DNA from 3 places in the Amycolatopsis sp. NPDC102389 genome. Region 3 is predicted to be linked to each of the others. Evidence: predicted binding sites of a transcription regulator. Region 3 holds the regulator's gene; each other region holds the start of a gene.
The links. The regulator HspR, encoded in region 3, represses chaperone genes until heat shock. The targets are predictions, from matches to a motif close to ANNTTGAGTNNNNNNNACTCAANNT.
Positions count from the first base shown of each region.

Region 1 (4,275 bases), on a different contig from region 3:
CCCGTCGCAAACCGCGCCGAGCCCGTCCGCCGCACCGGCTCCCGCCCCCGAACCGAAGCCCGCTGAACCGGTACAGGGGTCCTGCGGAACGGTGACCGCGGCGAGCGGACTGACCTTGCAGGTGCTCAACGGCCCCGGTGTCTCCTGCGCGGACGCGACCGGAATCGTCGGTTCGTTCCACAAGAGGATCGCCGGACGTCAGTCCGCGGGCTCGGACGAGCCGGTCAGCGAGACCGTGGACGGCTGGCTGTGCGTCTCCGGCGCTCCCGCCGCACAAGGCGGCACCAGTTGCAGCAAGGGCGAGCAGAACGTGTTCGCCGCCGTCGTCCCCGTCGAATGAACCATCCCCGAAAAGAAGGGCCCATGAAGAGCCTCGCCGTGCTTCCCGCCGCGCTCGCCGTCGTCCTGCTGAGCGGCTGCGGCGCCGATCCCGCTCCCGCCGCCGCACCCGCGCCGTCCTCCCCCGCCGCCACCTCGGCGCCCGCCGGGACGCCCTGCGGCGAGGTCGCCGGGCTCCAGGGCGCGAAGAACAAGGTCGTCGCGCACGGAAAGACGGACTGCGCCGAAGCGACGCAGGTGCTCACGGACTACTTCGCCAAGCTGACGCCCGCAGAGGCGGCGTCACCGCAGGGGCCCGGCCCCGTCGTGATCGGGGCGTGGACCTGCGGGAGCGGGCCGAACGATCCGGTGACGAGTTGCTCGACCGAAGACGAGCGCCAGATCGAAGCGACCCGCTCCTGAGCGTCAGTTTCCCCAGACGGCGCCGCACATGGTGTAAGCCTCGAACTTCTGTCCCGAGAACCCGCCGTCCCGCGGCGCGGTCCCGGCGCCCGTGCCCCCTGAAGTACATGAAGGCCCCCTTCCTTGCGCCTGGCGCAAGGAAGGGGGCCTTCATGTACTTGGGAAGGCGATCCTGACGGTAGTGAAGGCCTCCTTCGCTACCGTCAGGGTAGGCAAGGAGGCCTTCACTACCGGACCCGCGATCAGCCGCGGCAGATCCAGCAGATACCCAAGACGCTCTTGACTCTGCCCCCGAAACGCCACTCACGACCTGGGCCGAAAGCTCCTTTCACCGCATCAGAGACAGTGAAGGGAGCCATCACCCCGCCACCGGCCGCTCCCGCGAACACGCCACCTTGTCTTACTCTCGATGATCCTCGCGTCGTCTCTTCCCCACGTCCAGCCGGTACAGGACACCGCCCACGATCACCATGCCCGTGAGAAAGAGGCCCAGCGCGCCGCCCGCCGAGACCTTCCAGATCAACGGCGATCTCGACCGATAGGCGAATCCATCACCGGCGAAAACCGTGTCACCCGCCGAGATGTCCTCTCCCAGGATCCGGCCGCCGCCGGTACGGCCGTCGGCGAAGCGCCATTTCCCGGCGCAGTAAGGGGTCTGGCCGTTCACCGCGGATCCCTCCGACGTGCACCCCGAGATCTCGGTGACCGTGACGTCCTCGCCGGTACTCAACTCACCGATACTGGAACCGAGGAAGGCCCAAACGATTCCGAAGAGCACCAGAAGAGGGATCACGGTCGAAAGCACCGGGGAAAGAACTCCGGATTTCCGTGCTTCTTCCGACACTGGAGTCCTTTCGTCGGTCACTGGAGCTTCAGCAGGACTTCTCGGTCGAGCTTGCCGACGAGCAGGTACTCGGTCCGGTATCCGGGCGGGACCACGAAACAGACGAGCCCGGTGGTGCCGTCGAAAGCGCCGGGAGCGCCCGCACAGTCCTTGACCCGCGCCGGCTCACCGTGTTCGTCGGCTGACAACTCCAGTGCCGTGTCACCGAGGCGAGACGCCTCGATCCGCAAGGTGAGCACGTGGAATCCGCTCAACCACGCCTCGGCTCCATCGGGCGCTCCGGGCCTGCTGTCGAGCACACGCACGGCCGACTCCCCGGATACGGCGGTCTGCCCAGGGGCGAACACCGGCGGCGGTCCCCACAAGTCGCGACGATGTTCCCAGAAATTCGGGACGGGGTCGGCCGCCTCGCGATAGGCCGTGCCGCCGAATCCGACCGGCGTCAGCACGATGAAGGCGCCGAAAGCCAGTCCGGCCAGGAACGGCAGCGACTTCCCCGGTCTCGCAACTTTGACCAGCACGACGGCCGCGAGCACCAGGAGTGCCCAGCCGAGCGACATCGCCGTGATCTTCTCCCACGGATGGTGGGCTTCCACGACCCTGTCCGCCCCGCGCACGGACAACACCCTGTCCGTCACCGACGAAAACCGGGCGACCACCGGATCCGCGAGGCCGAACGCGTCTCGTGTCGGCACCTCGATCGCACGGCCGTCCTCGGTGATCGCCATGACCTCGTAGCCGGTATGCGGGCCGTCCTGTCCTTCGGTGGTCTTGGAGTTCCATTCGGAGATCACCGCGCGCACGTCGTAAGTGCCGGCTATCCCTTCGACGGTCCACCGTCCGACGAAGGCCGCGACGAATCCGAAGACGATCCCGATCAGGAACACGATGACCATCGCGTTCGTCCGCCGTTCCGCGTTCCGATCCAGTTCCTGGAAGACCACCAACACCCCCTGTCCGGCTTGCCGAGCCTAGTGCTCCGAGGCCACCGGACGGCACGGGATTTGTACCCACCCCCTTGCGGGCCGAAGTAAGAGTCGTCTAGACTCAAACTATGCTCACCAGGGAAGACGCCGTGACGATGATCGAGAACACGGTCGACGCGGCCACTCTGTTCGCCCACCATCGCTACCGCGAACTGGCGGCCGTACTCCACCCGGACCGCAACCCCGGCGACGAGCGCGTCCATCGCGCCGCCGCCACCCTCAACCGCCTTCACGACGACTGGAAACGCGCCCGGCGCCAGACGGTCACCACGGCGACGTCGTCCTACACCCTCGTCGCGCCGCACGCGGTGGGCAGTGTCGCCACGACCTACCGGACCACCGGCCCGCATCTGGTCAAACTCGTCCGCGAGCCGGCGCTCAATCTGCTGATCCACGCCGAATGGGAGGCGTTGCGCGCGCTCGACGGTTTCACCGAACGGCACCGCTGGCTCCGGCCCTACTACCCGCGGCTGCTCGATACCTCCGGTCCGGTGGCCAGGGGCGACCGCGCGTTCAGCGTCCTCGATCCGCTCGTCGACGGTTTCGTCACTCTCGCCGAGATCGGGAAGGCCTTCCCCGGCGGGCTCGACGGCCGCGACTACGCCTGGATGCACCGTCGCCTCCTGCGGGCGGTGGCGGGCGCGCATCGCGCGGGTCTGGTCCACGGCCATCTCACCGCGGACAACGTGCTCGTCCATCCCGGACAGCACGGCATCGTCCTGGTCGGTTGGTCCTTCGCCGTCGAAGCCGGGGCGCTCCCGCTCGCGGCGGACAAGTCCGTCCACTATCCACCGGAAGTCCACAAAGGACTACCGATGACCACGGCCACCGACGTCCACATGCTCCACCGCATGATGCTGGAACTGTTGGCACCGAACGAAACCCGCCAACGCGAGTTCGCGACGTGGTGCACACAGGACATCCCGGCACAACGACCCGAGGCCGCCGATCTGCTCGACGAGTACGACGAACTGCTCGACGACCTGTACGGCCCTCGCACCTTCCGACCGTTCACCATCCCCGAGACAGGAGCCTGACCATGGGACACGGACACTGGGACGACAACGCCTACGCCGCCGCGAAGACCTTCCGCGCGGCCAAGGGCGAGGACGATTTCGGCTACACCGCCGATCTCCGCTCCAAACCCGCGAAGGAATGGAAGGTCGCGCCCGCGCTCGACCCGCTGAACGCCGTGCGGGAATGCCGGGATTCGGCCGACCACACCGATTCGACGCCGATCGCGGTGCTGTTCGACGTCACCGGGTCGATGCGCCGGGTGCCGAGGATCATGCAGGGCAAGCTCGGCAAACTGCACGGCCTGCTGAAGCGCCGGGGGTATCTGACCGACCCGCAGGTGCTGTTCGGCGCGATCGGCGACGCCGACAGCGACCGGGTTCCCTTGCAGGTCGGGCAGTTCGAATCGGACAACCGGATGGACGAGCAGCTGCGCACGATGTTCCTCGAAGGCGGGGGCGGCGGGCAGAAGAGCGAGTCCTACGAACTGGCCGCCTACTTCATGGCCAGGCACGTGGTGACCGACGCGTGGCAGAACCGCGGCCGCAAGGGCTATCTGTTCATCATCGGCGACGAGCTGAACAAGCCCGCGCTGGAGGCCCGCCACATCCGCCGCGTGATCGGGGACGACGTGCGGGAAGACATCGACCCGGCCTCGGTGTACCGGGAGCTGGCCCGCAAGTGGAACGT
Region 1 covers NZ_JBIWKX010000022.1:23,218-27,492, reverse strand. Annotated here, with positions in the region: gene ACIRGA_RS20000 (hypothetical protein) at 1-340, shown strand, start outside; gene ACIRGA_RS19995 (hypothetical protein) at 364-741, shown strand; gene ACIRGA_RS19990 (hypothetical protein) at 1,142-1,471, opposite strand; gene ACIRGA_RS19985 (hypothetical protein) at 1,603-2,529, opposite strand; gene ACIRGA_RS19980 (adenylate cyclase) at 2,640-3,608, shown strand; gene ACIRGA_RS19975 (hypothetical protein) at 3,611-4,275, shown strand, end outside.
Region 1: ACIRGA_RS19980 (adenylate cyclase) is a predicted target of HspR. The motif match lies at 2,615-2,639, and genes of this name have one in related genera.

Region 2 (4,275 bases), on a different contig from region 3:
AGCTCCATCCGGTCCAGCAGCGGGCCGGGGATCGTCTCGAGCGCGTTCGCCGTCGCCAGGAACACGACGTCGGACAGGTCCAGCTCGACCTCGAGATAGTGGTCGCGGAACGTGTGGTTCTGCTCCGGGTCCAGCACCTCCAGCAGTGCGGCCGTCGGGTCGCCGCGGTAGTCGGCGCCGACCTTGTCGATCTCGTCGAGCAGCACGACCGGGTTCATCGAGCCAGCTTCCTTGATGGCGCGGACGATCCGGCCGGGCAGCGCGCCGACGTAGGTGCGGCGGTGACCGCGGATCTCGGCCTCGTCACGGATGCCGCCGAGCGCGACGCGGACGAACTTGCGGCCCATCGCCTTCGCCACGGACTCGCCGAGCGACGTCTTGCCGACCCCGGGAGGGCCGGCGAGCGCGAGCACGGCGCCCGAACGGCGTCCGCCGACCGGGCCGAGCCCCGACTCCGCGCGACGTTTGCGCACGGCCAGGTACTCGATGATGCGTTCCTTCACGTCGTCGAGACCGGCGTGGTCGGCGTCGAGGATGTCGCGCGCGGCGGCGATGTCGTGGACGTCGGTGGTGCGCTCGTTCCACGGCAGTTCGAGGACGGTGTCCAGCCACGTGCGGATCCAGCCGCCCTCGGGGGACTGGTCGGAGGTGCGCTCCAGTTTGTCCACTTCGGACAGTGCGGCCTTCTTGACCGCGTCCGGCAGCTCGGCGGCCTCGACGCGGGCGCGGTAGTCGTCGTCGTTGGCCGTGCCGTCGAGTTCGCCCAGCTCCTTGCGGATCGCTTCGAGCTGGCGGCGCAGCAGGAACTCCTTCTGCTGCTTCTCCATGCCCTCCTGGACGTCCTTGCGGATGGTGTCGGTGACCTCGAGTTCGGCCAGCTGCTCGCGGCTCCATTCGAGGGCCTTTTCGAGCCGTGCCGAAACAGCGAGCGCGGTGAGCAGTTCGAGCTTCTGCTCGGTGTTCAGATACGACGAGTTGCCCGCGAGGTCGGCGAGCGCGGACGGATCCTCGACCTCCTGGACCGCGTCGATCATCTGCCAGCCGCCACGCTGCTGGAGGATCGCGAGGACGACGCTCTTGTACTCGGAGGCGAGCTTCGCGGAGTTGTCGTCGGTGGTCTCGGTCGCGACCTCGGCGTGGACCCAGCGGGCGGCGCCGGGACCGTCGGCGATACGGCCGACGACGGCGCGGCGGGTGCCACGCAGCAACACCGCCGTCTTGCCACCGGGCACGCGCCCGATGCGCTCGACGGTCGCGATGGTGCCGAGTTCGGCGTACTCGCCGTGGACGCGGGGGACGATCAGCACTTCGGCCTTGGTGGCGGCGCTGGACCGGATCCCCGGGAAGGAAGCCTGGGCAGGCGTGTTGGCCTGGGCGGACTCCACCGCGGCGCGCGTCTCCGTGTCGGCGAGGTCGAGCGGGACGATCATGCCCGGCAGCACGACGTCGTCATCGAGCGGGAGGACGGGCAGGAGGCGGTTGTCGGTCATCTGTGCACTCCTCGGTTAGTTGAGTCTGCCTAGCTCAACTCTCCGATCGACCCGTTTGTTTCCTTTCCGCGTTCGCCGTCAGCGATCACCAGCCCCTCCGACCTCTGCGCCCAACGCGTCGCGTTTAGCCCGCTAAACGCGACGCGTCCAGGCGAGAGGTCGGATGTCAGGGGTGGACCGAGACGCCACACCAGGCGAACGGCCGGGCGCCTTCCTCGTCCCGTCGCAGCTCACGCACGGGCCGCCAGTCGGGCAGGTGGACGACGCCGGGTTCCAGCAGCGGCCAGTCCCCGAAGAGCGGCTCGATCTCTTCGCGGTCCCGCATCCACACCGGATTGCTCGTCTTCCGGTACTGCTCGACCATCCAGTGGAGCCCGTCGGCTTCCTTGCCCGTCTGGCCGCCGAAGCTCATATGCGACAGCCCCAGCCAACTGCCCGGCGCGAGCGCGTTCCGGTACGTCGCGACCAGCGCGGGCGGATCGTCGTGCGGCCCGGCGAAATGCAGGACGGCCATCATCATCAGGCACACCGGCCGGTCGAAATCGATCAGCCGCAGCGTCTCCGGATGCCGCAGGACGTCCTTCGGCCGCCGCATGTCCGCATGGACGATCCCGGCCCAATCGGTCGCCTCGTGTCGTTCGAGGATCAGCTCCGCGTGCGCCACCGCCACCGGCTCGTAGTCGACGTACACGACCTTCGCCGCGTCGCCGGGCTCCAGTTCCTCCTGGACGATCTCGTGCACGTTCCCGGCGGTCGGGACACCGGAGCCCAGATCGATGAACTGCCGGATCCCGGCGTTCAGCGCCGCGCGCACGACGCGGTTCATGAACTCGCGGTTGTGCCGCGCGCCCGGTTTGACCCAGCGCCACTGCTTTTCCAGCGCGCGGGCGAACTCGCGGTCGACCGCCCAGTTGTGGGTCCCGCCGAGGAACCAGTCGTAGATCCTCGCCGCGGACGGCTTTTCGGTGTCGACCCCGGTCGGCGCCACCGGGGCCGCGTCATCGTCCCTCTTCACGAAAACGAGCCTATCCGGATCAAGGCACCGCGGGCCGCCGCTGCCAGTACGTCCAGAGCGGCCGATAGCCCTGCGCGTACCAGAACGGCGTCGAGCGCGGGTTGGCCAGCGCGTGGTGCAGCAGCACGACTTCGGTGCCGCATTCGTCGAAGACCTGGTGCGCGTGCGCGGCGAGCGCCGTCCCGACGCCGCTCGAACGCGCCTGTTCCGCCACCGCCAGCGACGACAGATAGCCGACCTTCTCGGCCGCGACCCGCCCGCGGATCCACGCCGTCTCGCCGGGGAACTGCACCCGCACCATGCCCAGCGGACGTCCGTACAGCTCGGCGATCCACAACGTCGGATTTTCCCGGCCCAACTGTTTCGACAGGTCCTTTGTGATCGTTTCCTCGGCGCCCTCGCGCAAAGTGACAGAACCGAACTGCGCGTCATAACGCTGCAATTCGAGTTCGAGTCCGACGGCGGTTTCGAGATCATCCGCTTCGGCAGGCCGGATGTGCACGCCGGGAGTGGCGGGCGGTCCGGTCGCGGCGAGCCGGTCGGCCGGGCGGACGGCGATCACCAGCACCGGCGCGAAGCCGCGACGGAGCAATTCGGTCGAGCCGGGGGAGTCCCGGCTGGGCCGCACCACGGTCGCCGCCGTCTCGACATCCCCAGGTGGGGCCACGGTCTTCAGATGTTCATCCCATCGGGTGAGTAATGCGTCGAGGGCGGCTTCCGGGTGGGGTCCGGTGAGGCGGGCTTCGAGGCGATGTTCGACGAGCGCCCGCCACGGAGAGTCAACAGAATCGGGACCCGCCTCGGTCCGTACCGACAATCCGGCGGCGGCCGAGTCGCCTGCCGTCGCGGAGAGTGACACGGAGTCCTCGGCAGGCTCCAGTGCAGGCATTTCAGGGAGCAGGGCGTCCACGGTGGCCAGCCGCTCGGCATGCCCGGCGGCGATGGCGTGGCTATTCATAGGCCTATTCAAGACCCTACTCACGGGTCCGCCGGGAACTTCACGAGATTGGCCGGAGCGTGGCGCCAGGTGACTTCCGGTAGTCGGAGGGAACGCGAATAACGCTCCCATTTCACCCCTTGGTCCACGCAGGTCAGCGCGACGCGCCCATTGTTAACCCTGGGGTGATCTCATACTGTCTCGAATGGGACTCGGGTACGCCCTCCGGGGTACTGTATTGCCCTCGTCCCCGAGGTCGCGGTAGGACAAGACCGGTTGGGCAGCCGGGAAGGAAGGTCGGATGCCGGACACGAACGGCAGGCCCGGGAGCGCCGCACAGGCGGCGACGGGCAAGGGAGGCGCCGTTACGGAGGCTCGTACCGACGAGCGACGGTTCCGCGTCTACACCTTCGCGGTCCTCACCATGGGCATCGCCGCCGCGGCCGCGGTCAGCCTCTGGCTGGACTTCGAGGCCTCGGACGATCTGCTGTGGATCGGGCCGATCCTCGCGCTCGCGTTCCTGCTCGCCGAACAGCTCGGCATCAACGTCGACGTCCGCAGCGGCATCTCGTGGACGATCTCGTTCACCGAGATCCCGCTGGTCATCGGATTCTTCGTCGCTCCCTTCGAAGTCGTGCTCGCCGCGCATCTCGCGGCGGGGATCGGGACACTGCTGGCCCGCAAGGTCGCGGGCCGCGTGCTCTACAACGCCGGCGCCTTCCTGCTGGAGATCACCGGCGCGTTCGCCGTGGCAGGGCTGGTGAAACAGGCCTCCGGCGCCCACGACATGACCTGGATCGCCGCGCTGGCCGGGACTTTGACCGCGCCGCTGG
Region 2 covers NZ_JBIWKX010000002.1:222,977-227,251, forward strand. Annotated here, with positions in the region: gene lon (endopeptidase La) at 1-1,490, opposite strand, end outside; gene ACIRGA_RS02895 (SAM-dependent methyltransferase) at 1,657-2,505, opposite strand; gene ACIRGA_RS02900 (GNAT family N-acetyltransferase) at 2,525-3,463, opposite strand; gene ACIRGA_RS02905 (putative bifunctional diguanylate cyclase/phosphodiesterase) at 3,744-4,275, shown strand, end outside.
Region 2: lon (endopeptidase La) is a predicted target of HspR. The motif match lies at 1,507-1,531, and genes of this name have one in related genera.

Region 3 (4,275 bases):
GGCGCTGGTCGGGGTCACCGACCACGAGCCGGGCGGCGCCACGACGGAACCGATTGACCAGCCTGTCGGCGGCGAGTTGCCGCTCGAGGGCGAACTTTTCGATGAGAACAACCGCTGATCGGCGATACGGCGTGAAAGGAGGAGACGTTCGGTGAGTGCACGGGAATGGATCGGTAAGGACTTCTACCGTGAGCTGGGCGTCTCCTCCGACGCCACCGCGGACGAGATCAAGAAGGCCTATCGCAAGCTGGCCAAGGAGAACCACCCCGACGCCAACGCGGGCAACGCGGAGGCCGAGAAGAAGTTCAAAGCGGTCTCCGAGGCGTACGGCGTTCTGTCCGACACGTCCAAGCGCAAGGAGTACGACGAGGCTCGCCGCCTCTTCGGCTCCGGTGGTCCCGGCGGCTTCGGCTTCCCGGGAGGCGGCGGTGGCGGCGGCGGGTTCGACGTCGGCGACATCTTCGGCCAGGCGGGCCAGCAGCAGGCGGGCTTCGGTGGCCTCGGCGACATCCTCGGCGGTCTCTTCGGCCGCCGCGGTGGTGCGGCCGGCGCCACGGCGAACCGGCCGCAGCGCGGCTCGGACGTGGAGACCGACGTCCGCATCGACTTCACCGAGGCGGTCAAGGGCGCGACCCTGCCGCTGCGGCTGTCGAGCCCGGCGACCTGTTCCACCTGTGGCGGCAACGGCGCGAAGCCGGGGACTTCCCCGAGGACGTGTGCGACCTGCCAGGGCAGCGGGCTGGTCAGCCGGAGCCAGGGCGCGTTCGCGTTCTCCGAGCCGTGCCGCGACTGCCGCGGCCGCGGCACGATCATCGACGACCCCTGCCCGGAATGCGCGGGCGAGGGCATCAGCACCCGCACCCGCACGCTGACCGTGCGGATCCCACCGGGCGTCGCCGACGACCAGCGGATCCGGCTCGCGGGCCAGGGCGAACCGGGCCGGGGCGGCGCGCAGCCGGGCGATCTGTACGTCCGCGTGCACGTCGCACCGCACGCGTTGTTCGGGCGCAAGGACCTCGACCTCACGATCACCGTGCCGGTGTCCTTCGCGGAACTGGCCCTCGGCGGCACGATCACCGTGCCGACACTGGAGGGCAAGGTCTCGCTGAAGGTCCCGCAAGGCACGGCTAGCGGCCGCGTGCTTCGCGTGCGCGGCAAGGGAATCGCGAAGCGTGACGGCTCGCAGGGCGATCTGCTGGTCACCCTGCAGGCGGCCATCCCGGCCAAATTGGACGACAAGGCGCGTGAAGCGCTGGAGGCGTACGCGGAGGCCATGGCCGACCACGACCCGCGACCGGAGATCACCGAACTTCTCGAAGGCAGGTGAGCACGATGTTCGGCGGGCTGCCGCACGGTGCGGACGAGGACACGCCGGTGTTCGTCATTTCGGTGGCGGCGCAGCTTTCCGGCTTGCACGCGCAGACCCTGCGGTCCTACGACCGGCAGGGTCTCGTGTCGCCGGGCCGGACCTCCGGCGGTGGACGGCGGTACTCGATGCGGGACATCGCGTTGCTGCGCGAAGTGCAGCGACTGTCCCAAGAGGACGGTGTCAACCTCGCGGGCATCAAGCGGATCATCGAGCTGGAGAACCAGGTCGACGCGCTCCGCGCGCGCATCGCCGAGCTGACCGAGGAACTCACGGCGGCGTACCTCACCGCCGAACAGACCGCCGCGGCCGTGCACGCCTCGTACCGCAAGGATCTCGTTCCCTTGCGGCAACAGACGGCCCTAGTGGTCTGGAAACCCAAAAAGCGCGGTTAGCCCCTGCGTGCTTGAACACGTCACTCGCGTGACTGGACACGTCACTCGCGTGACTGGACACGTCACTCGCGTGACGGAACTCGTAACTCGCGTGATTGGAGCCGTAACTCACGAGTTACGGCTCCAATCACGTGAAGTACGGCTTCAAGCACGCGAGATCGGCGTTGCGGCAAGTGCGCAATTAGAGGACTAAATGCGTTATTGGCCGGGGACCAGGGTCCGGATCTGCTGGACCTCGCCGGTGCGCGAGTCCTGGATCCGCTGGGCCAGCGCCTTCGACTCCGGGTTCTTCCCGTCCTTCAGTTCGGTCCTCGCCAGCGCGACCCCGTTGTGCTGGTGCGCGACGAAGATGTCGGCGAAGTCGAGGGTGAACTCCGCACCATCCTTTTTGGACAGTGCGTCGAGCAGGCCCTTGTCGGTGAGCCCGTCGCCACCGTGATGGTGGTGCGCGTTCGGGTCCATCGAACCCGTCTCGGGTTTGCCCCAGGCCTTCAGCCAGTTCCGCATGTCGGTGCTCTCGGTCTGCTGCGTCGCCTCGATCGCGGCCGCGAGATCCTTGAGCTCCTGCTTCTGCGCCTGCTTGGCCTTGACCAGTTTGACGATCTCCACGCCCTGGTTGTTGTGGGCGATCATCATCTGCAGGAACATCACGTCGGCGTCGTTGTACTCCGCGGACGCCCCGGCCGACTGGGGCACGGGGGAGATCGGGGCGCCGGCGGTTCCGGGTGAGCCATCGCCGGCCCCGCAGCCCGCGAGGGCCACGAGACCGGCGACGAGAACGAGGGCCAGCTTCACTGCCGGACCCACAGCGCCGGGGTGTTCGGCGGCTCCCACCCCTGGATCGCCGTATGCGCCATCTGGCAGCGGTAGGTCGCGCCGCCGTAGGTCACCGTGTTGCCGACCGCGTAGGCCGTCCCGGCCGCCCAGGTGCCGCCGGTGGGCGGGTTGCTCGTGCTGGTCGGCGGGTTCGACGTCGTGGGCGGGTTGCTCGTGGTCGGCGGGTTGCTGGTGCTCGTGGGCGGGTTGCCGCCGCCGATCTGCAGGTCGATGCAGCTGTAGAAGGCCATCGGAGTGTCCGCGATGTTCCACACGGCGAGGACCTTCTGACGGCCGCTGAAGCCGTTCAGGCTCACGGTGTGCGACGTCGGGTCCTTCGGCGCGGAGTTGTTCCCGCTGATGTCGGCGATCTTGGTGCCGCCGATGTAGTACTCGTAGTTCGTGGTCCGGTGGTAGGCGGTGAACCTCCAGTTGAAGGTCACGCTGTTGCCGACCGGCGCGGCGGGCCAAGGCTTCGATTCGTCGTTGAGCTCGGCGAACTGGGGAAGCCCGCCGTTGCAGCTGCGGAGCCCCTTGGGGCCCTCGACGCTCTGGGGTTCGTAAACGATGCTGCCGCAGCCCGAAACCTTGCCCTGGGCGCAGTTCGCCTGGCGGCTGGGCGGGGACAGCACGTAGCCGTGGGCGCTGGCCACCTGCGGGATGGTCACGATGGCGATCGGGGCGAGGATCGCACCGGCGGCGGCTGCCACGAGCTTGCGTTTGACGGTCATGCCGGCTCCTGGGGATGGAACGACGGTGTTCCCGTGAGGGGGAGCAATGTGGTCTAGACCATAAATCCGCCGGTGACCGTGGTCAATGATTCACTGACCTACTGCTGCGTCGAGCCCAGGTGGAACAGCCGATCGGCCTAATACGAACGAAGCATCGGCTCAGTCCAGGGTGAAGGGGTCGTACTTGATCCGCGCCAGATCCGTGCCCGCGGCGAGCAGTTTCGCGATCGTCGCCCGGATCATCGACGGCGACCCGGCGACGTACACGTCGCGCTCCTTCCAATCACCGCGCTGCGTGACCGCGGTGGCCAGCGTGCCGCGGTCGCCGCCGGGGATGGTGCCTTCCTCGGTCACCGGGGTCACCGTCAGCCAAGGGCAGGTGACGGTCAGCCCGCGGAGCTCGTCGAGGGCGTAGAGGTCTTCCGGTCGGCGGCCGCCGAAGAACAGGTGGACCGGCGGATTGTTCTTCCAGCGCGACATGTCGTCGAGCAGCGCGAGCAGCGGCGCGACACCGGTGCCGCCGCCGATCATCAGCAGGGGACGGCTTTCGGTGTGGTGCACCGAAAGCGCGCCCAGCGACGGGCCGATGCGCCAGACGTCGCCGAACCGGGTGTGGTGGACGATCGCGCGCGAAACCCAGCCACCGCGCACGGCGTGCACATGGAACTCCATCATGCCGTCTTCGTGCGGCGCGGTGGCAGGCGAGAAGTATCGCCACATCCGCGGCCGTTGCGGGACTTCGACGCTGACGTAGCCGCCGGCCCGGTACGGGAGCGGCTGGTCGGTGCGCACCTTGACGATGGCGACGTCGCGGGAGACGAGCCGGTGTTCGACGACCGTCGCCTTCCACCACGCCGGCCCGATCTCCTTGCCAGCGGCCTCGCGCATGCTCTTCGAAATGACGCCGTACGCGGTGACCCAGGCGTCTTCCACCTCGGGCGTCCAGTCGTCCTTCAAGAACCTTTTC
Region 3 covers NZ_JBIWKX010000036.1:85,199-89,473, reverse strand. Annotated here, with positions in the region: gene grpE (nucleotide exchange factor GrpE) at 1-118, shown strand, start outside; gene dnaJ (molecular chaperone DnaJ) at 152-1,327, shown strand; gene ACIRGA_RS27185 (heat shock protein transcriptional repressor HspR) at 1,333-1,761, shown strand; gene ACIRGA_RS27180 (DUF305 domain-containing protein) at 1,960-2,556, opposite strand; gene ACIRGA_RS27175 (lytic polysaccharide monooxygenase) at 2,553-3,308, opposite strand; gene ACIRGA_RS27170 (globin domain-containing protein) at 3,468-4,275, opposite strand, start outside.